2 linked regions of the Massilia litorea genome follow. The protein of the gene in region 2 binds, or shares a complex with, the protein of the main gene of each other region. Links are inferred from orthologs where the notes say so. Each region holds a gene or a part of one and is shown on either strand. Other genes may lie near its edges.

Evidence for each region.
Region 1: the proteins of secA (region 2) and secY are in contact, whole or in part, in a crystal structure (PDB 3DIN), measured with the Thermotoga maritima proteins. The link is inferred for Massilia litorea from one-to-one orthologs. Residues at the interface, in WP_004082002.1 of Thermotoga maritima: Glu261, Ala262, Arg263, Lys300, Ala301, Arg302, Thr303, Ile304, Ile305, Leu323, Tyr324, Asp325, Pro326, Val329, Ser330, Tyr333, Ile336, Lys340, Phe345, Val349, Glu363, Phe364, Tyr374, Ser375, Gly376, Gly377, Glu393, Ile395, Thr482, Ser483; in WP_004081795.1 of Thermotoga maritima: Glu108, Gly109, Glu110, Glu111, Ala236, Glu237, Arg238, Arg239, Ile240, Thr241, Ile242, Gln243, Tyr244, Ala245, Arg246, Arg247, Val248, Thr249, Gly250, Arg251, Arg252, Val253, Tyr254, Gly256, Ala257, Ser258, Thr259, Tyr260, Leu261, Pro262.

The regions. Positions count from the first base shown.
Region 1 is NZ_CP062941.1:866,499-875,825, forward strand. What follows is about bases 867-3,768. They hold secY (preprotein translocase subunit SecY), read right to left. Parts: upstream 3,034-3,768; coding sequence 1,699-3,033; downstream 867-1,698. Other genes in these bases: rpsK (30S ribosomal protein S11), read right to left, coding at 867-916; rpsM (30S ribosomal protein S13), read right to left, coding at 931-1,296; rpmJ (50S ribosomal protein L36), read right to left, coding at 1,309-1,422; infA (translation initiation factor IF-1), read right to left, coding at 1,461-1,679; rplO (50S ribosomal protein L15), read right to left, coding at 3,062-3,493. Also shown: rpsD (30S ribosomal protein S4), read right to left, coding at 1-277; more of rpsK, read right to left, coding at 512-866; more of rpsE, read right to left, coding at 3,769-4,228; rplR (50S ribosomal protein L18), read right to left, coding at 4,241-4,603; rplF (50S ribosomal protein L6), read right to left, coding at 4,616-5,149; rpsH (30S ribosomal protein S8), read right to left, coding at 5,160-5,555; rpsN (30S ribosomal protein S14), read right to left, coding at 5,570-5,875; rplE (50S ribosomal protein L5), read right to left, coding at 5,880-6,419; rplX (50S ribosomal protein L24), read right to left, coding at 6,424-6,738; rplN (50S ribosomal protein L14), read right to left, coding at 6,748-7,116; rpsQ (30S ribosomal protein S17), read right to left, coding at 7,351-7,623; rpmC (50S ribosomal protein L29), read right to left, coding at 7,620-7,811; rplP (50S ribosomal protein L16), read right to left, coding at 7,824-8,243; rpsC (30S ribosomal protein S3), read right to left, coding at 8,246-9,076; rplV (50S ribosomal protein L22), read right to left, coding at 9,088-9,327. UniProt on the Escherichia coli protein: The central subunit of the protein translocation channel SecYEG. Consists of two halves formed by TMs 1-5 and 6-10.
Region 2 is NZ_CP062941.1:253,016-262,748, forward strand. What follows is about bases 2,091-5,398. They hold secA (preprotein translocase subunit SecA), read right to left. Parts: upstream 5,072-5,398; coding sequence 2,291-5,071; downstream 2,091-2,290. Other genes in these bases: LPB04_RS01030 (peptidoglycan recognition protein family protein), read left to right, coding at 2,091-2,184; LPB04_RS01040 (DciA family protein), read left to right, coding at 5,325-5,398. In the rest of the region: bifunctional glutamate N-acetyltransferase/amino-acid acetyltransferase ArgJ, read right to left, coding at 1-126; LPB04_RS01025 (hypothetical protein), read left to right, coding at 397-1,143; more of LPB04_RS01030, read left to right, coding at 1,162-2,090; more of LPB04_RS01040, read left to right, coding at 5,399-5,795; lpxC (UDP-3-O-acyl-N-acetylglucosamine deacetylase), read right to left, coding at 5,956-6,891; LPB04_RS01050 (DMT family transporter), read right to left, coding at 6,982-7,824; LPB04_RS01055 (peroxiredoxin), read right to left, coding at 7,941-8,444; cell division protein FtsZ, read right to left, coding at 8,955-9,733. UniProt on the Escherichia coli protein: Required for protein export, interacts with the SecYEG preprotein conducting channel.

The sequences.
Region 1 (9,327 bases), 610 kb from region 2 along the record:
TCAGCAGGGTTTCGCCGGTGTTGCCCTTCTTGCGCGACGCTTCAGCGAAGTAGCGGCGGAACTGGCGCTCGAGGATACCGTACATGCGCTTGACCTTCTGCTTTTCGCGCAGCTGGTTGCCGTAGTCCGAGGTGCGGGCACCCGACTTGACACCGTGCTGGCCTGGCTTGACGTCCAGTTTGCACTTCGAGTCGAGCGAGCGGCGTGCGCTCTTGAGGAACAGGTCGGTGCCTTCACGGCGCGACAGTTTTGCTTTTGGTCCGATATAACGTGCCACGTTGAATCCTTTGATGTATTAATCACGCCCCAGAGGCATTCTTGAGAATGCGGCAGGCGCTAGTCCGACCCTGATAAGAGCGGACGTGGCTAAAAATAAACCCCGAGCAAACGCCCGAGGCGACAACAGCCGGGCAGTATACCCGAATTCGGGTCACTGCACCGGCTTTTGCTACTGCATACTGCCTAAGCGCTGTACTGAAAACAACAGGGCAGCAGAACTGCCCGGATGAATTTAGATACGACGACGCTTTGGAGGACGGCAGCCGTTGTGCGGCACTGGCGTCACGTCCTGGATCTCGGTGATCTTGATGCCGAGGTTGTTCAGTGCACGGACAGCCGATTCACGGCCTGGGCCTGGGCCCTTGATGCGCACTTCCAGGTTCTTCACGCCGCTTTCCTGGGCGACCTTGCCGGCTGCTTCAGCAGCGACCTGAGCCGCGAACGGGGTCGATTTACGCGAGCCTTTGAAGCCTGCGCCACCCGACGTCGCCCACGACAGGGCATTGCCCTGGCGATCGGTGATCGTGATGATGGTGTTGTTGAACGAAGCGTGGACGTGGGCGATGCCCTCAGCCACGTTCTTCTTGACTTTCTTACGGACGCGCGCTGCTGCTGCGCTGCTTTGTTGCTTGGCCATGGTCGATTCCTAGATTATTTCTTCAGCGATTGAGCGGCCTTGCGCGGACCTTTGCGGGTACGTGCATTGGTGCGGGTACGCTGACCGCGCACTGGCAGACCCTTACGGTGACGCATGCCGCGGTAGCAGCCCAGATCCATCAGACGCTTGATGTTCATGGACAGTTCGCGGCGCAGATCGCCTTCCACGACAAACTTCGCGACTTCGTCACGCAGCTTCTCGAGTTCGTTATCGTCGAGGTCCTTGACCTTCTTGTTGGTCGCGATACCGGTCGCATCGCAGATCTTCTGCGAGCGCGGACGGCCAACACCGTAGATCGCCGTCAGGCCGATAACAGTGTGCTGATGATTTGGGATGTTAACCCCTGCAATACGTGCCATTCGTTATTCCTCTTAACCTTGACGCTGCTTGTGACGCGGCTCGACGCAGATCACACGGACCACGCCCTTGCGCTTGATGATCTTGCAGTTGCGGCAGATCCGCTTGACTGAAGCATTAACTTTCATTTTGCACTCTCTTCCTGGTGAGTATTTACTTAGATTTTTTACTTGGTGCGGAATACGATGCGCGCCCGGGACAAGTCGTACGGCGTCAACTCGACCGTTACCTTGTCTCCCGGGAGAATGCGGATATAGTTCATCCGCATTTTACCCGAGATATGCCCCAGGACCACATGCCCGTTTTCCAGCTTTACGCGAAATGTCGCATTTGGGAGATTCTCGAGAATCTCGCCTTGCATTTGGATGACGTCGTCTTTTGCCATTCGGTCTCTACACTCCCGCTTATCGCGTCGGAATTCCGCCCTTGAAGTTCGCCTTCCGCAGCAGCGATTCATATTGCTGCGACATGACGTAGTTCTGCACTTGTGCCATGAAGTCCATCGTTACTACCACGATGATCAGGAGCGAGGTGCCGCCGAAATAGAAAGGAACTTTCGCAAACGACTGCAGGAACTCCGGCACCAGGCACACGACGGTGATGTAGACCGCACCAGCCAAAGTCAGGCGCATCAGGATCTTGTCGATGTAGCGGGCCGTCTGGTCACCTGGACGGATGCCAGGCACAAACGCACCGCTTTTCTTCAAGTTGTCCGCCGTTTCCTTGCTGTTGAACACCAGCGCGGTATAGAAGAAGCAGAAAAACACGATTGCCACCGCATACAGCAACGCGTGGATCGGCGAACCGGTACCGAGCGAAGCGGCGAGGTCTTTCAGGAACCCGATGAACGGGCCGCTGGAATCCTTGCCACGCGTGTACCAGTCGACGATCGTCGCCGGGAACAGGATGATCGACGACGCGAAGATCGGCGGGATCACGCCGGCCATGTTCAGCTTCAGGGGCAGGTGGCTGGTTTGGCCACCGTACACCTTGTTGCCGACCTGGCGCTTGGCGTAATTCACGAGGATCTTGCGCTGACCACGTTCCACGAACACCACCGCATAGGTCACACCAATCACCAGGACGACAATGCCGATTGCGGCAATACTGTTGATCGAGCCATTCGACACCAGAGTGAACAAGCCACCCAATGCCGACGGCAGACCGGCTGCGATACCGGCGAAGATGATGATCGAAATGCCGTTACCGAGGCCACGTTCGGTGATCTGCTCGCCCAGCCACATGAGGAACATGGTGCCGGTAAGCAGGGTCACGACCGTGACGAAGCGGAAGCCCATGCCTGGATCGAGCACGAGACCCGGCTGGGCTTCGAGCGCGACGGCGATGCCGAACGCCTGGAACAAGGCCAGTGCCACCGTGAAGTAACGGGTGTACTGGGTGATCTTGCGGCGCCCTGCTTCGCCCTCTTTCTTCAGCGCTTCGAGCTGTGGCGAGACGATCGACCCCAGCTGCATGATGATCGAAGCCGAAATGTAGGGCATGATCCCGAGTGCGAACACGGTAAAGCGGGACAACGCGCCACCCGAGAACATGTTGAACATGCCCAGGATGCCGCCTTCGTTCTGCTTGAACAGCGACGCCAACGCAATCGGGTCAATCCCGGGGACCGGGATGTGAGCACCGATGCGGTACACGACCAACGCGCCAAGCAAAAACCACAACCGACCCCAGGGGAAGCCGGCAGCGGCGCTTTTACCAAGTTGTGAATTAGTCGCCAATTTGTGCTCCGATCAGGCAGCGATCGCTTTAAGCGACCGAACCGCCAGCTGCTTCGATGGCCGCTTTCGCGCCCGCGGTCGCCTTCAGGCCCTTGAGGTTCACCGCTTTGGTGATCTCGCCCGACAGGATGACGCGCACGTCGCGTGCCACCACCGACAGGATGCCTGCTTGCTTGAGCACCAGGATGTCGACATCGCCGACGGCCAGGTTGTTCAGGTCCGACAGACGCACTTCAGCCTTGAACGTAGCGTTCAGCGACTTGAAGCCACGCTTCGGCAGACGACGCTGCAGAGGCATCTGACCGCCTTCGAAGCCGACCTTGTGGAAGCCGCCCGAACGCGACTTCTGACCCTTGTGACCGCGACCGGCGGTCTTGCCCAGGCCGGAGCCGATACCGCGGCCGACGCGACGCTTGTAGTGCTTGGCGCCGTCAGCTGGTTGAATGGTATTCAATTCCATTGTTTTCTCCGTTCGTAAGCCGAGGCTTACGAAACAACTTTAACGAGGTACGAGACTTTGTTGATCATGCCACGCACGGATGGGGTGTCCTGCAACTCGGAAACCGAGTTGACGCGACGCAGACCCAGACCACGCACGGTAGCGCGGTGATCTTGACGGGTGCCGATCAGGCCCTTGACCAGTTGTACTTTGATGGTGTTTGCCATTGTCTTCACCTTAACCGATGATGTCTTCGACCGACTTGCCACGCTTGGCGGCGATGTCGGACGCGGTGCTCATCTTCGACAGGCCGTCGAGGGTAGCGCGCACCAGGTTGTACGGGTTCGACGAGCCGGTCGACTTGGCGACCACGTCGGTCACGCCCATCACCTCGAAGATGGCGCGCATCGCGCCACCAGCGATGACGCCGGTACCAGGTTTCGCTGGCATCATCATGACGCGCGAGGCGCCGTGACGACCGGAGACGGTGTGGTGCAGGGTACCGTTCTTGAGGGGCACCTTGATCAGGTTGCGGCGGGCTTCTTCCATCGCTTTTTGCACGCCGACTGGAACTTCCTTCGACTTGCCTTTACCCATGCCGATGCGGCCATCGCCGTCACCGACAACGGTCAGCGCTGCAAAACCCATGATACGACCACCCTTGACCACTTTGGTCACGCGGTTGATCGCGATCATTTTTTCGCGCATGCCATCATCCGGCTTGTCGCTTGCCATTTTCGCTTGCATTTTTGCCATGACGATTCTTCCTTAGAACTTCAGACCGGCTTCACGCGCGGCTTCTGCCAGCGCCTTCACACGGCCGTGGTAACGGAAACCGGAGCGGTCAAATGCCACTTCGGTGATCCCTGCTTGCAGTGCTTTCTCTGCAACGCGCTTGCCAACCAGTGCCGCGGCAGCAGCGTTGCCGCCCTTGCCGCTCTGGCCTGCCAGTTCGGCGCGCACGTCTGCTTCCAGCGTCGAAGCCGAAACCAGGACCTTCGCATCCGGGCTGATCAGGTTCGCATAGATGTGCAGGTTGGTGCGGTGAACCGACAAACGGTTCACGCCCAGCTGCGCGATCTTGATGCGGGTTTGGCGTCCGCGACGCAGACGCGATTCTTTCTTGTCCATCGTCAGCTCCGATTATTTCTTCTTGGTTTCTTTAAGCTTCACCACTTCGTCCGAATAACGGACACCCTTGCCTTTGTAAGGCTCAGGGGAGCGGTAAGCGCGCACTTCGGCAGCAACCTGGCCAACCTTTTGACGATCGATACCCTTGATCAGGATTTCGGTCGGGGTCGGGGTCACGGCAGTGATACCTTCCGGCATCGCGTGCAGCACCGGGTGCGAGAAGCCCAGGGACAGGTTCAGGGCGTTGCCCTGCACTGCTGCCTTGTAGCCCACGCCGACCAGGTTCAGCTTCTTCTCGAAGCCCTTGGTCACGCCGGTCACCATGTTGTTGACCAGGGCACGCAGGGTACCGGACATGGCGTTCGATTCACGGGAATCGTCCACCACGTCGAAGGTCAGCGTGCCGTTGTTGTTTTCCACCTTGACCATGCCGTTCAACGGCTGGGTCAGGCTGCCCAGTGGGCCTTTGACCGTGATCGCTGCTGCAGTGATCGCCACTTCGGCGCCTGCTGGGACAGCGATTGGCATCTTAGCTACTCGAGACATCGTCTACTCCTTAAGCTACGTAGCAGATAACTTCGCCGCCGACGCCATTGGCGCGGGCTTTGCGGTCAGTCATCACGCCTTGCGGGGTCGAGACAATCGCCACGCCCAGGCCGTTCATCACGGTTGGGATCTCGTCTTTGCCTTTGTAGACACGCAGGCCAGGACGGGACACGCGCTCGATGCGCTCGATAACCGGACGGCCGGTGTAATACTTCAAACCGATTTTCAGTTCCGACTTGCCACCTTCGGTGGACACGGCGAAATCTTCAATGTAACCCTCGTCCTTCAGGACGTTGGCAATGGCAACCTTGACTTTCGACGACGGCATTGCGACCGTGGTCTTTTGAACAGTTTGTGCGTTGCGAATGCGGGTCAGCATATCGGCGATAGGATCGCTCATACTCATTGCTTATTCTCCTATTACCAGCTGGCTTTAGTCATACCCGGGATTTCGCCTTTCATGGCGAATTCGCGGAGTTTGGTACGGGCAAGGCCGAATTTACGGAACGTGCCACGTGGACGGCCGGTGATCGCGCAGCGGTTACGCTGGCGGGTCGGGGCCGAATTACGCGGCAGGGCCTGCAGTTTCAGGCGCGCTTCGTAACGCTCTTCTTCGGTCTTCGACTGGTCGTCGATGATTGCTTTCAGAGCTGCACGCTTTGCGGCGAATTTCTCCACCAGGTCTGCACGCTTCTGTTCGCGGTTAATCAGTGCAAGTTTTGCCATGCTCTTAGTTCCTGAACGGGAATTTGAAGGCGGCGAGCAGCGCTTTGGCTTCGTCGTCGGTCTTAGCGGTCGTGGTGATCGAGATGTTCATGCCACGCAGCGCGTCGATCTTGTCGTAATCGATTTCAGGGAAGATGATCTGTTCCTTGACACCGATGTTGTAGTTACCACGACCATCGAACGATTTGCCGTTCACGCCACGGAAGTCACGCACGCGCGGCAGGGCCACGGTGATGAAACGGTCCAGGAACTCGTACATACGGGCGCCGCGCAGGGTCACCATCGTACCGATCGGGTAGCCTTCGCGGATCTTGAAACCGGCGATTGCCTTGCGCGACTTGGTGGTCACTGGCTTCTGGCCGGCGATCTTGGTCAGGTCGCCCACAGCGTGCTCGAGCACTTTCTTGTCGGCGATCGCTTCACCAACACCCATGTTCAGGGTGATCTTGGTCAGGCGCGGCACTTCCATCACGGACTTGTAGCCGAATTTCTCGGTCAGGTCAGCGACGACTTTGTCTTTGTAGAATTGTTGGAGACGGGCCATGTTCTTACACCTTCACTTCTTCGCCGGACGACTTGTAGACGCGGACTTTCTTGCCGTCCTGGTCTTTGAAGCCTACGCGGTCTGCCTTGCCGGTCGCGGCGTTGAACAGCGCGACGTTGGAGACGTGAATCGGCATCGTCTTGTCGACGATACCACCTTGGACGCCGGTCATCGGGTTTGGCTTGACGGCCTTCTTGGCAACGTTCACGCCTTCGACGATCACGTGCTCGGCGTCGACGCGACGCGAAACCACGCCACGCTTGCCCTTGTCTTTACCGGCCAAAACGATGACTTCGTCGTTTTTACGAATCTTATCCATTACGACTCCTTACAGTACTTCAGGTGCCAGGGACACGATCTTCATGAACTTTTCAGTGCGCAGTTCGCGGGTCACTGGTCCGAAGATACGGGTGCCGATCGGTTCCAGCTTGGCGTTGAGCAGCACTGCGGCATTGCCGTCGAACTTCACCAGGGAGCCGTCTTGGCGGCGCACACCTTTAGCGGTACGCACAACCACAGCGTTATAAATTTCACCTTTTTTGACACGGCCACGTGGCGCAGCAACCTTGACGGTTACCTTGATGATGTCGCCAATGCTCGCATAACGGCGCTTGGAGCCGCCCAACACCTTGATGCACAAAACTTCTTTTGCACCGGTGTTGTCGGCTACTTCGAGCCGGCTTTCAGTTTGAATCATAGTATTTTCTTTCCCAACTTAAGCCGAAGAAATCCCACGGAAAACCGTAGGCCTGCGGTCAGTCTTGGTCCCGCCGTACCGCCCCTGCTGGAGCACTACGATTGGGTGATTGGACTTTCCAATTGCTTCGAACAGGCCGCAGTTACCGAGGGGGACAAACTGCGGCAACACATGAACGAAGCCCGCTAGTATCTCAGATACCAGCGGGCCACGCAAGACAAATTTTGCTAGTACTTACAGTACCTGTGCGACCTGCACAACACGGGTCACAGTCCAAGCTTTCGTCTTCGAGATCGGACGACCTTCCGCGATCTCGACCGTGTCACCGGTCTTGGCCTGGTTGGTTTCGTCGTGTGCGTGATACTTGTTCGAACGCACGATGATCTTGCCGTACAGCGGGTGCTTGACGTGACGTTCGATCAGTACGGTTACCGTCTTGTCCATTTTGTCGGACACGACTTTGCCGACCAGCGTACGCTTCAGCGCCGTTTTAGTGGTGTCGTTCATTTGGCTTCCTTCTGGTTCATCACAGTCTTCACACGCGCGATGTCGCGACGTACTTTCTTGAGCTGCGCGGTGTTGCCCAGCTGCTGGGTAGCGATTTGCATGCGCAGGCCAAACTGGGCCTTCAGCAGCTCACTCAGCTCCTTTTGCAGCGCTTCCTGGTCCTTGCCGCGGAGTTCCGATGCTTTCATATTCAACTCCTGTTATTGGCCGACCTGGCGCACGACGAACGTGGTAGCCAGTGGCAGTTTGGCAGCGGCCAGGCGGAATGCTTCGCGCGCCAGTGTTTCGTCGACGCCGTCCATCTCATACAGGACTTTGCCTGGCTGGATTTCTGCGACGTAGTATTCCGGATTACCTTTACCGTTACCCATACGGACTTCGGCCGGCTTGTTCGAAATCGGCTTGTCCGGGAAGATACGGATCCAGATACGACCGCCACGCTTGATGTGACGGGTCATGGCGCGACGTGCAGCTTCGATCTGGCGTGCAGTGATACGGCCGCGGGCAACTGCCTTCAGACCGAATTCACCGAACGAGACCGCGGTGCCGCGGGTGTGCGAAATGCCGGTGTTACGGCCTTTCTGCTCTTTACGATACTTCCTGCGCGATGGTTGCAGCATGCTTATTCTCCTGCTTTCTCAGCTGGTGCAGCAGCGGCCGGGGTCGCCAGCTTGACGGCTGGACGCGCACGCACGGTTGGTGCTGCAGTGCCTGGACGGGCACCGCCGGCTGGACGTGGGCCGCGCGATGGCTTGCCATCGTCACGACGTGGGCCGCGTGGCTTCTTCTCGTCCGGCGGGGTGTCGATGACTGGGGCTTCGCCGGTGACCGAACGGTCGCCCTTGTAGACCCAGACCTTGACGCCGATGATGCCGTACGTGGTCGATGCTTCGCTGGTGCCGTAGTCGATATCGGCGCGCAGGGTGTGCAGAGGCACACGGCCTTCGCGGTACCATTCGGTACGTGCGATTTCGATGCCGTTCAGACGGCCCGACGACATGATCTTGATGCCGACGGCACCCAGACGCATGGCGTTTTGCATGGCGCGCTTCATCGCGCGGCGGAACATGATGCGCTTCTCGAGCTGCTGCGAGATCGAATCGGCGATCAGCTGCGAGTCGATTTCCGGCTTGCGGATCTCTTCGATATTGACGTGCACGGGCACGCCCATGATCTTCGTCAGCGACGACTTCAGCACTTCGATGTCTTCGCCTTTTTTACCGATCACGACACCTGGACGCGACGAGTAGATGGTGAAGCGCGCGTTCTTGGCTGGACGCTCGATGACGATGCGGCCGACCGAAGCGTTCTTCAGCTTCTTCTTCAGGAAGGCGCGGGCCTTCAGGTCTTCGTTGAGCATCTCAGCGAAGTTGCCGTTGCCGGCGTACCAGCGCGACGCCCAGTTACGGGTGACGGACAGGCGGAAGCCTGTTGGGTGAATCTTCTGTCCCATCGTGTGACTCCTTAGTTACCGACAGTCACGTAGATGTGACAGGATTGTTTAGAAATGCGATCGCCGCGGCCTTTGGCACGTGCCGTAAAGCGCTTCAGGATCGGGCCTTTTTCAACGTAGATCTCGACGACTTTCAGCTCGTCGATATCGGCGCCATCATTGTGCTCTGCATTGGCGATAGCCGATTCCAGAACCTTCTTGATGATGGTGGCACCTTTCTTCGGGCTGAATTGCAGAATGTTGAGTGCTGC
Region 2 (9,733 bases):
GGCCAGGCGCATCACCAGGACGTCCTTGCGATTGGGCTTCTTGATGCCGGCTTGGGCAAAACCGATCTCGATGCCGGCAACCGGCTTCAGGTCGGCGGCGACAGGCAGGGGGGAATTCACGGCCATGGTGGTCTCAATGGAAAGATTTCGAATCCGATATTGTACTGCGCGCGGGGCAGCGGGTGCGCGCGGCGCTCCATCTCCCATTTTCCTGATGTTCAGAATGTGTGTTTGTCAACTGTGCGATTAGCCAGTTAACAAAACACGTCAATGCAATCGTGCGCGAGGGCAACATACCTATACTCGATCGGGCCTGGCGCGCTGGTGTTCGGGCTGTTGCCGGGTACCTGCCTGTGGCCTCCACGGGCTTACATAATCAGAATCAGGAGACGGAAAATGAAGTTCACCACCAAGGCGCGGCTGCTCGCTGCGCTCTGCACCGCGCTGTGCGCCGGCCTCGCAGCCACGCCCGCCGCATTTGCCGACGGCCAGCCGCGCCAGCTGACCGCGTCCGCCAAGCTGTATAAACAGTATTTCCAGGAAGCCTCGAAGGAGTTCGACGTACCGGTCGAACTGCTGGAATCGATCGCCTACGCCGAAACGCGCTGGGTCTCGCATGTGCCGAAAGGCCAGCTGAAAAAGAATGGCGAGCCGCAGCTCGAGATCGATCCCGATCCGCACCACGGCATGCCGCCCAGCTACGGCATCATGGGTCTGCGCAACGACACGTATTTTGGCACCTCGCTGACCCAGGGCGCGGCCCTGATCCGGGTCTCGCCCGAGGTCGTGATGATCGACGTGCGCAGCAACATCCGCGCCGCCGCCGCCCTGCTTTCCCAGTACGGCGCGCGGAAAACGAAAAACTTCCCGCTCGAGGATTGGGAAGGCGCCGTGGCGCGCTACAGCGGCATCCCGCAGCCCGAGATCGCCCAGATCTACACCTATGAAATCCTGACCGCGATCCGCCAGGGCCGTGAAGACAGCGGCTACAAGGTCGGCCAGCGCCACGTGGAGATGGAAAAAGTCTACGGCAAGGAGAAGCTGAAAAAGCTGTCCGCGCGCCGCATCACGATCGAGACCGGCGTGCCGGATCCGAAGATCTCGGCGCCCGATTTCGTCGATGCCCCTGCCAAGAACAAATAACGGATTCGGAGACTATCCATGAAGAAGAACATGAACGGCCTGCTGGCAGGCTTGATTCTGGTCGCCCTCGGCCTGCAGACATTGCCGGCCCGCGCCTCGACCGACTATCCGCCGGCGATCTGGAACCCGGCGGCCAGTTGCAATTATTCGGCACGTACCGCGGCGATCAGCCACGTGACCATCCACACCACCGAAGGCTCGTACGCGGGCTCGATCTCGTGGTTCCAGAACTGCAGCGCCGGCGTCAGCGCCCACTACGTGGTGCGCTCCTCGGACGGCCAGGTGACGCAGATGGTGCGCGAGGCCGATAAAGCCTGGCACGTCGGTAACTCGAACGGCTACACGATCGGCATCGAGCATGAGGGCTACACGAATGCCCCGGCCACCTGGTACACCAGCGCCATGTACAACGCCTCGGCAGCCCTCACCCGCGACATCCTCTCCTCGCGCGGCCTGGCGCAGAAGGTCTTCGACGGCAGCGGCGGCTGGAACGCGGTCCCAAGCGACTCGCTCTACAACGTCAAGGGCCACGTCAACTTCGCCAGCCAGACCCACACCGACCCGGGTTCGGGCTGGGACTGGCCGCGCTATAAAACCCTGGTCGCGGGCGGCACCAGCGGTGGCGGCGGCAGCGATGCGACGCTCACCTGGCCGCTGGTCCAATACGGGAATACGGGCGAACGCGTGCGCACCATCCAGTACCTGCTGCAGCAATGGGGCTATACGCTGACCGTCAACGGCAGCTTCGACACGGCGACGCAAACCGCGGTGAAGAACTTCCAGTCCTCGCGCGGCCTGGGCGCGGACGGCATCGTCGGCAACGCGACGTGGCCGGCGCTGACTATCGTCACCCAGCAGGGCGACTCGGGCGCCAAGGTGCGCGCGGTGCAGAGCCAGCTGAACGAAAGCGGGTATGGCCTGGTGGTGGATGGCATCTTCGGCTCGGGCACCGACAGCGCGGTACGCAGCTTCCAGTCGGCGAAAGGTCTGGGCGTTGACGGAATCGTTGGCGACAACACCTGGAGCAAAATGGCTTGGTGATCGCGAACGACCCAGCAACATGAACGCCAAGCCGTTGCAGGGTCGACCCGTATCGATCAATAAAAAAGGCGCCCCGCGGGGCGCCTTTCTCGTTACGGCTACCGGCTTACGCCAGCTTGCCGTGACACTGCTTGAACTTCTTCCCGCTGCCGCAAGGGCAAGGATCGTTGCGGCCGACCTTCACACCCAGATAGGTGCTGTGGTCTTCGGCCGTCACCGGCGTGGTGCCCGGATTGGCGACCGGCGCCAGCAGCTCTTCCGGCGCGGCCGACGGATTGAAGTCGGCGTGCTGGTAGTTGATGTTTTCCAGGTGCGCCGCCTGCGCCGCCATGGCCGCTTCCGCCGCCTCGACTTCTTCGCGCGACTGGATGCGGACCGTCATCACGGTGCGAATGACTTCGTTCTTGATCTGGTCCAGCATGCTGCCGAACAGTTCGAAGGCCTCGCGCTTGTACTCCTGCTTCGGGTTCTTCTGCGCATAGCCGCGCAGGTGGATGCCCTGGCGCAGGTGGTCCAGCGCCGACAGGTGTTCGCGCCAGTGGGTGTCGACGCTTTGCAGCATGACGTTGCGCTCGAAGCCGCCGAAGGATTCCTTGCCGACGATGTCGACCTTGGCGTTGTACGAGGCGTCGGCCGCGGCCAGCACCTTTTCCAGGATGTCGTCGTCGTTCAGGTTAGGCTCGTCGACCAGCATCTGCTCGAGCGGAACGTCGAGCGCCCACTCCGACGCCAGCACCGATTGCAGCGACTTGATGTCCCACTGCTCTTCGACCGATTCGGCCGGCACGTATTGGCGTACCACGTCGGTGAAGGTGCCCGTGCGCAGCGAAGCGATCAGTTCCGAAATGTCGGCCGCTTCCAGCAGTTCGTTACGCTGGGTGTAGATCACCTTGCGCTGGTCGTTGGCGACGTCGTCGTATTCCAGCAGCTGCTTGCGGATGTCGAAGTTGCGGGCCTCGACCTTGCGCTGGGCGGTCTCGATCGAACGGCTGACGATGCCCGCCTCGATCGGCTCGCCTTCCGGCATTTTCAGGCGCTCCATGATGGCGCGCACGCGATCTCCCGCGAAGATGCGCAGCAGCGTGTCGTCCAGGCACAGGTAGAAGCGCGAGGAGCCCGGATCGCCCTGGCGGCCCGAGCGGCCACGCAACTGGTTGTCGACGCGGCGCGACTCGTGGCGTTCGGTGCCGACGATGTGCAGGCCGCCGGCCGCGACCACGTGGTCGTGCAGCGATTGCCATTCGTCGCGCAGGGTCTGCGACTGGGCAGCCTTCTCCGCTTCCGACAGCTCGTTGTTCGCTTCGATGATCTGGATCTGCTTCTCGACGTTGCCGCCCAGGACGATGTCGGTACCGCGGCCGGCCATGTTGGTCGCGATCGTGATCATCTTCGGACGGCCCGCCTGGGCGATGATTTCCGCTTCACGGGCGTGCTGCTTGGCGTTCAGGACGTTGTGCGGCAGCTTGGCGCCCGTCAGGATGCCCGACAGCAGTTCCGAGTTCTCGATCGAGGTCGTGCCGACGAGGACCGGCTGGCCGCGCTCGTAGCAATCCTGGATGTCGATCAGCATCGCGTTGTACTTTTCCTGCGCCGATTTGTAGACCTGGTCCTGGCGGTCCTTGCGCTGCGACGGACGGTTCGGCGGAATCACGACGGTTTCCAGGCCGTAGATTTCCTGGAACTCGTAGGCTTCGGTGTCGGCCGTACCGGTCATGCCGGACAGCTTGGTGTACATGCGGAAGTAGTTCTGGAAGGTGATCGAGGCCAGGGTCTGGTTCTCGTTCTGGATGCGCACGCCTTCCTTCGCCTCCACCGCCTGGTGCAGGCCGTCCGACCAGCGGCGGCCCGTCATCAGGCGGCCGGTGAATTCGTCGACGATCACGACTTCGTTGTTCTGCACCACATAATGCGTGTCCTTGCTGTACAGGACGTGCGCGCGCAGCGCCGCATACAGGTGGTGGATCAGCGTGATGTTGGCTGCGTCGTACAGCGAAGCGCCTTCCGGCAGCAGGCCCATCCTGGTCAGGATGGCTTCGGCCTTTTCGTGGCCGGCTTCGGTCAGGAGCACGGTGTGCGCCTTCTCGTCCTTCGTGTAGTCGCCCGGGACTTCGATCTCGCCGCGGCCGTCCGGGGTTTCTTCGCCGATCTGCAGGGTCAGCTGCGGCGGCACTTCGTTCATGCGGTGGTACAGGTCGGTATGGTTCTCGGCCTGGCCCGAAATGATCAGCGGCGTGCGTGCTTCGTCGATCAGGATCGAGTCGACCTCGTCGACCACGGCGAAGTTCAGGCCGCGCTGCACGCGTTCGCGCGCCTCGTAGACCATGTTGTCGCGCAGGTAGTCGAACCCGAATTCGTTATTCGTGCCGTAGGTGATGTCGGACGCGTAGGCGGTCTGCTTGGTGTCGTGGTCCATCTGCGACAGGTTCACACCGGTCGTCAGGCCCAGCCAGCCGTACAGGCGGCCCATCGAATCGGCATCGCGCTGCGCCAGGTAATCGTTGACGGTAATGACGTGCACGCCCTTGCCCGACAAGCCGTTCAGGTAGACCGGCAGGGTTGCCATCAGGGTTTTACCTTCACCCGTGCCCATCTCGGCGATCTTGCCTTCGTGCAGGACCATGCCGCCGATCATCTGGACGTCGAAGTGGCGCATTTTCAGGACGCGCTTGGCGGCTTCGCGGCAGACGGCAAAGGCTTCCGGCAGGATGGCGTCGAGCGTCTCGCCCTTGGCGATCCGTGCCTTGAATTCAGGGGTCTTGGCCTGGAGGTCGGCATCCGACAGCGCTTCCATCTGCGGCTCGAGCGCGTTGATCTGACGCACGGTTTTTTGATACTGCTTGAGCAGCCGCTGGTTGCGGCTACCGAAAATCTGGGTCAGTAATGACATGCTAAGTTTCTTAAAAAGACGCCGCAAAAAGAGCCAGGGATGATATCAAAAAAGATACCTACCTAAGACCGACGGAGGCATAAAGCGAGTGATTTTATCATGCGATGCGGCCACACTTGGGGATGATAGGCAGGATAACAAGTGTCGTGCACGAAAGAATGTTGTCAATTTGCCTTGATCGCCATGGATTGCCGCAGCTTCGTGGCGCTTATGGTATGTTGCGCCCTTGTAGTCCACTCGATTGTCTCCCTTGATGCATATCTACGGCACCCGCAACCGCCCCACCTCGTTCGAGGCAACAAGCTTCCTGCGTCAGAACGACCGCATGGCCAGCCTGCTGCCGGCCGCGTTGCGCATGGCCGACCTGCAGCGCGATGTCGGCCAGGCCTTGCCGGCGATTGCGAACAACTGCGACGTGCTCTCGTTCCAGGAAGGCGTGCTGACCCTCGCCGTGCCGAGCTCGGCAGTGGCGGCGCGGCTGAAGCAGCAGCTGCCGAAATTGCAGAGTACTTTATTGGCACGCGGCTGGCAGGTGACGTCGACGCGTTTGAAGGTGCAGGTGACGCGGGCGATGCCGCCGCAGGTGGAAACCCGGGTGCTGGAGTTGCCGCCGACGGCGGTCGATGCCTTCGAGGAGTTGGGGGACAGTTTGCCGGATACGCCGCAGAATGCGGCGCTGGTGGCGGCGATCAAGAGATTGGCGGCTAAGCGGCGCGGCGGTTAAGGTCGTTGCCGCCGCTGTGCAGGCCGTGAACGCGTGGGCTCGGGGAGCCCACCCTACGTTACACTGCGGCCGCTGGTACACCGTACGGGGTCATTGATGCCAATGGCATCAATGACGGGTTCACCGGGCATGTCCACGCGTTACGGCGCTTGCACACCAATCACATCTGCGCCCATTCCTCGTGCATCTGCTTGACATACGAGGCCGGCGCATCGGCCGCCCCATCGAAAGACACGATCTCGTACGCATCCGGCCGCGCCAACAAAGCACGCAGCAGGTCGTTATTCAGCGCATGCCCCGATTTATGGGCCTCGTAGGCCGCCAGCAGCGGATGCCCGATCATGTACAAATCGCCGATCGCATCGAGAATCTTGTGCCGCACGAATTCGTCGTCGTAGCGCAGGCCGTCCGCATTCAGGATCCGGTATTCGTCCATCACGATCGCGTTTTCCAGCGAGCCGCCCCGTGCCAGGCCCATGCCGCGCAGGCTCTCGACGTCCTGCATGAAGCCGAAGGTGCGGGCGCGCGCCACGTCGTGCACATACGACACGTGCGCAAAATCGACCGTCGCGTTCTGCATGGTGCCGTCCACCGCCGGGTGGTTGAATTCGATGAAGAAGTCGAGTTTGAAACCGTCGTGCGGTTTCAATTTCGCCCACTTTTCGTTGTTGCCCGCGCCGTGGCGCACTTCGACTTCCTTCAGCACGCGAATAAATTTCTTCGGCGCGGCCTGGTCCTGCACGCCGGCCTGCTGCAACAGGAACACGAAGGAGGACGCGGAGCCGTCCATGATCGGGATTTCCTCGGCCGTCACTTCGATGTACAGGTTGTCGATGCCGAGGCCGGCGCAGGCCGACATCAGGTGTTCGACGGTCGAGACGCGCGCGTCGCCCTTGACCAGGACCGAGGCCATGCGCGTATCGCCGACGACCTCGGCGCTCGACGGGAATTCGACGACCGGGTCGAGGTCGACGCGGCGGAATACGATGCCGGTATCGACCGCGGCCGGGCGCAGCGTCAGTTCGACCTTGCGGCCCGAGTGCAGCCCGACGCCGGTCGTACGCACGAGTTCTTTGATGGTTCGTTGTTTGAGCATGAGCCGATTATATCGTCGCTGGCAAATCGCTGCCGGACTCGACCCTTGCAGCGAGGCAATGGATGAGCTAACCGATGCGCAAAGGCGACACTACGGATGCTCGCTCTCCGCATGTGTTTTCTCGTGTCGAATCAGATAGATACCGCTGCCGATGATGATCGCTGCCCCGACCAGGGTGTACTCGTCGGGCAGGGTCTGCCACAGCAGCCAGTCGATCGCCACGCCCCAGGCCAGGGCCGAATACTCGAAGGGTGCGACCACCGAGGCCTCGCCGTGGCTGAAGGCCTCCGTGATCGCCAGCTGGCCGAAGAAGCCGGAAATCGCCAGTCCGAGCAGCAGCCAGACGTGGGCCGGGTCGAGCGCCACCCAGTTCGGCGCGGCCAGCGTACTCGCGCCGATCGCCATCAGCAGCATCAGCCAGAACATCATCTGGCGCGTGGAATTGGTGCGCGCCTGCACGCGCGCCGCGATTGCGGAAATGGCGTAGCAGACGGCCGAGGCCAGGATGGCGAGACCGCCCAGGGTCAGCATGCCCTCGCCTTCCGGTCGCAGCACGACCAGCACGCCGCCGAGGCCCACGAAAATGGCGATCCAGCGTGCCAGGTCGACGGTCTCTTTCAGGAAGAACACCGACATCGCCGTGATCAGCGCGGGCGCGATGAAGAAGATCGAATAGGCTTCCGCCAGGCTGAGTTTTTTCAGCCCGAATGCGAACAGCGCCAGCATGCCGATGCCGAGCGCGCCGCGCAGCAGGTGCAGGCCCGGCTTCACCTGCAGCATGGTCGAGAAGCCGCCGCGCCAGGCGACATAGGCGCAGACCAGCGGCAGCGAGGACAGCGAACGCAGGGCCGCGACCTGCATCGCCGGATAGTGGGCGGCGAGCAGTTTCATCGCCGTGTCCATCAATGAGAACATGACGACCGCGATCAGCATCGCGTAGATGCTGCGCAGGTTGCCGCTTACTTTGCTTTGTGCGTGGGCTTGCATGGGCTACGGAATAAAATGAAAACGGCGCCGCAGCGCCGTCGGGTGATGCGGGGGAGCCGGAATCAGCCCAGTTGCGACAGCATCGTTTCGGCGCTCGAGACGTCGAAGCCGCCCTGCTCCACGTTCAGCTGTTTCACCACGCCGTCTTCCACCAGCATCGAGTAGCGCTGCGAACGCGTGCCCATGTTGTGCTTCGAGAAGTCCGCGTCCAGGCCGAGGGCCTTGGTGAAGGAAGCGTTACCGTCGGCCATCATGCGCACGATGCCGGTCGATTTCTGGTCGCGGCCCCAGGCGCCCATGACGAAGGCGTCGTTGACCGAGATGCACCAGATTTCGTCCACGCCTTTGGCCTTCAGGGCGGCGGCGTTCTGGACATAGCCAGGCACGTGCTTGGCCGAGCAGGTCGGCGTGAAGGCGCCCGGCAGGCCGAAGATCGCGATCTTCTTGCCTTTTACCAGGTCGGCGACCTGGAACACGTTCGGGCCGAGCGAGCAGCCTTCGGTTTCGGTCTCGATGAATTCAGCCAGGGTGCCTTCCGGCAGGCGCTCGCCAATCTTGATGGTCATGGATTAATCCTCAGGTGTTATTTTGAAAACCTTGCCAGTATGCCTGATGCGCACAAGGCTTGCACGGCGCGGCTTCGCCCGCCCTGCTGTCACAACACCCGGTGCCCGCGCGTCTTGTCCTCATCCCTGCTCTACACTGGCTCGAGGACGCCTGGCTGCGCTGGCACGGCAGTGCCCGGGCGAATGCGAAAAATCGCGTGCAGTCGCCCGAAGCCTGGCTGGTCACGGTCACGACGCGCCTGGCGATCGAGCGCCTGCGCAGCCGCAAGAGCGAGCGCGAGACCTATATCGATAAATCCTGGGACGTAGGGTGGGCGGGTCTCCCGCCCACGCGGCCATAGTCAGCGGCGAGATCGTCCGGCACGATACCGGAACCGTTATCGATCAGCGCGTGGGCGGGAAACCCGCCCACCCTACCGGTATTGCCGGACGCAATCGATGAACGCATAAAAAAACCGGGACCGGAGCGCGAGCTCCGATCCCGGTTGTATTTAACTAAACGATTTACGCTCAGTCGGCTTGCTTACGCAGGAAAGCCGGAATGTCGTAGGTCTCGACGCCATTGCGCTGCATCGCCTGCACCTGCTCCGATGCCTGCTCGCGGCGCCACACGGCCGGCTGCTTCATGCCGGCGTCGCCGCCGGTCGCTGCGTGGCCCATGGTGACGCCGGCGGTGACCGATGCCGTGCCGGCCATCATCGGCGCATTGTAGGTACCGGTGCGCAGCACCTGCTGCGGCTGCACCAGCTGCATCTTCTTGGCTTTGCCCAGACCCGTGGCAACCACGGTCACGCGGATCTCGTCGCCCATCTCGTCGTCGTAGGCGATGCCTTGTGCGATCGATGCGTCCGGAGCGGCAAAGGCGCGCACGGCAGCCATGACTTCCTTGATCTCCTTACCTTTCAGGCCACGCGAAGCGGTGACGTTCACCAGCACGCCCTTGGCGCCCGACAGGTCGATACCGTCCAGCAGCGGCGAAGCGACGGCCTGCTCGGCGGCGATGCGCGCGCGGTCCACGCCGGAAGCGGTGGCGGTGCCCATCATGGCCTTGCCCTGCTCGCTCATGATCGTCTTGACGTCGTTGAAGTCGACGTTGATGTGACCCGGCACGTTGATGATCTCGGCGATACCGGCAACGGCGTTGTTGAGCACGTCGTCGGCATGCTTCATCCACTCGAGCATCGATTCGTCTTCGTAGATGTCTTCCAGCTTTTCGTTGAGGATGATGATCAGCGAGTCGACATGCTTCGACAGTTCTTCGAGGCCCGCCTCGGCGACGTCCATGCACT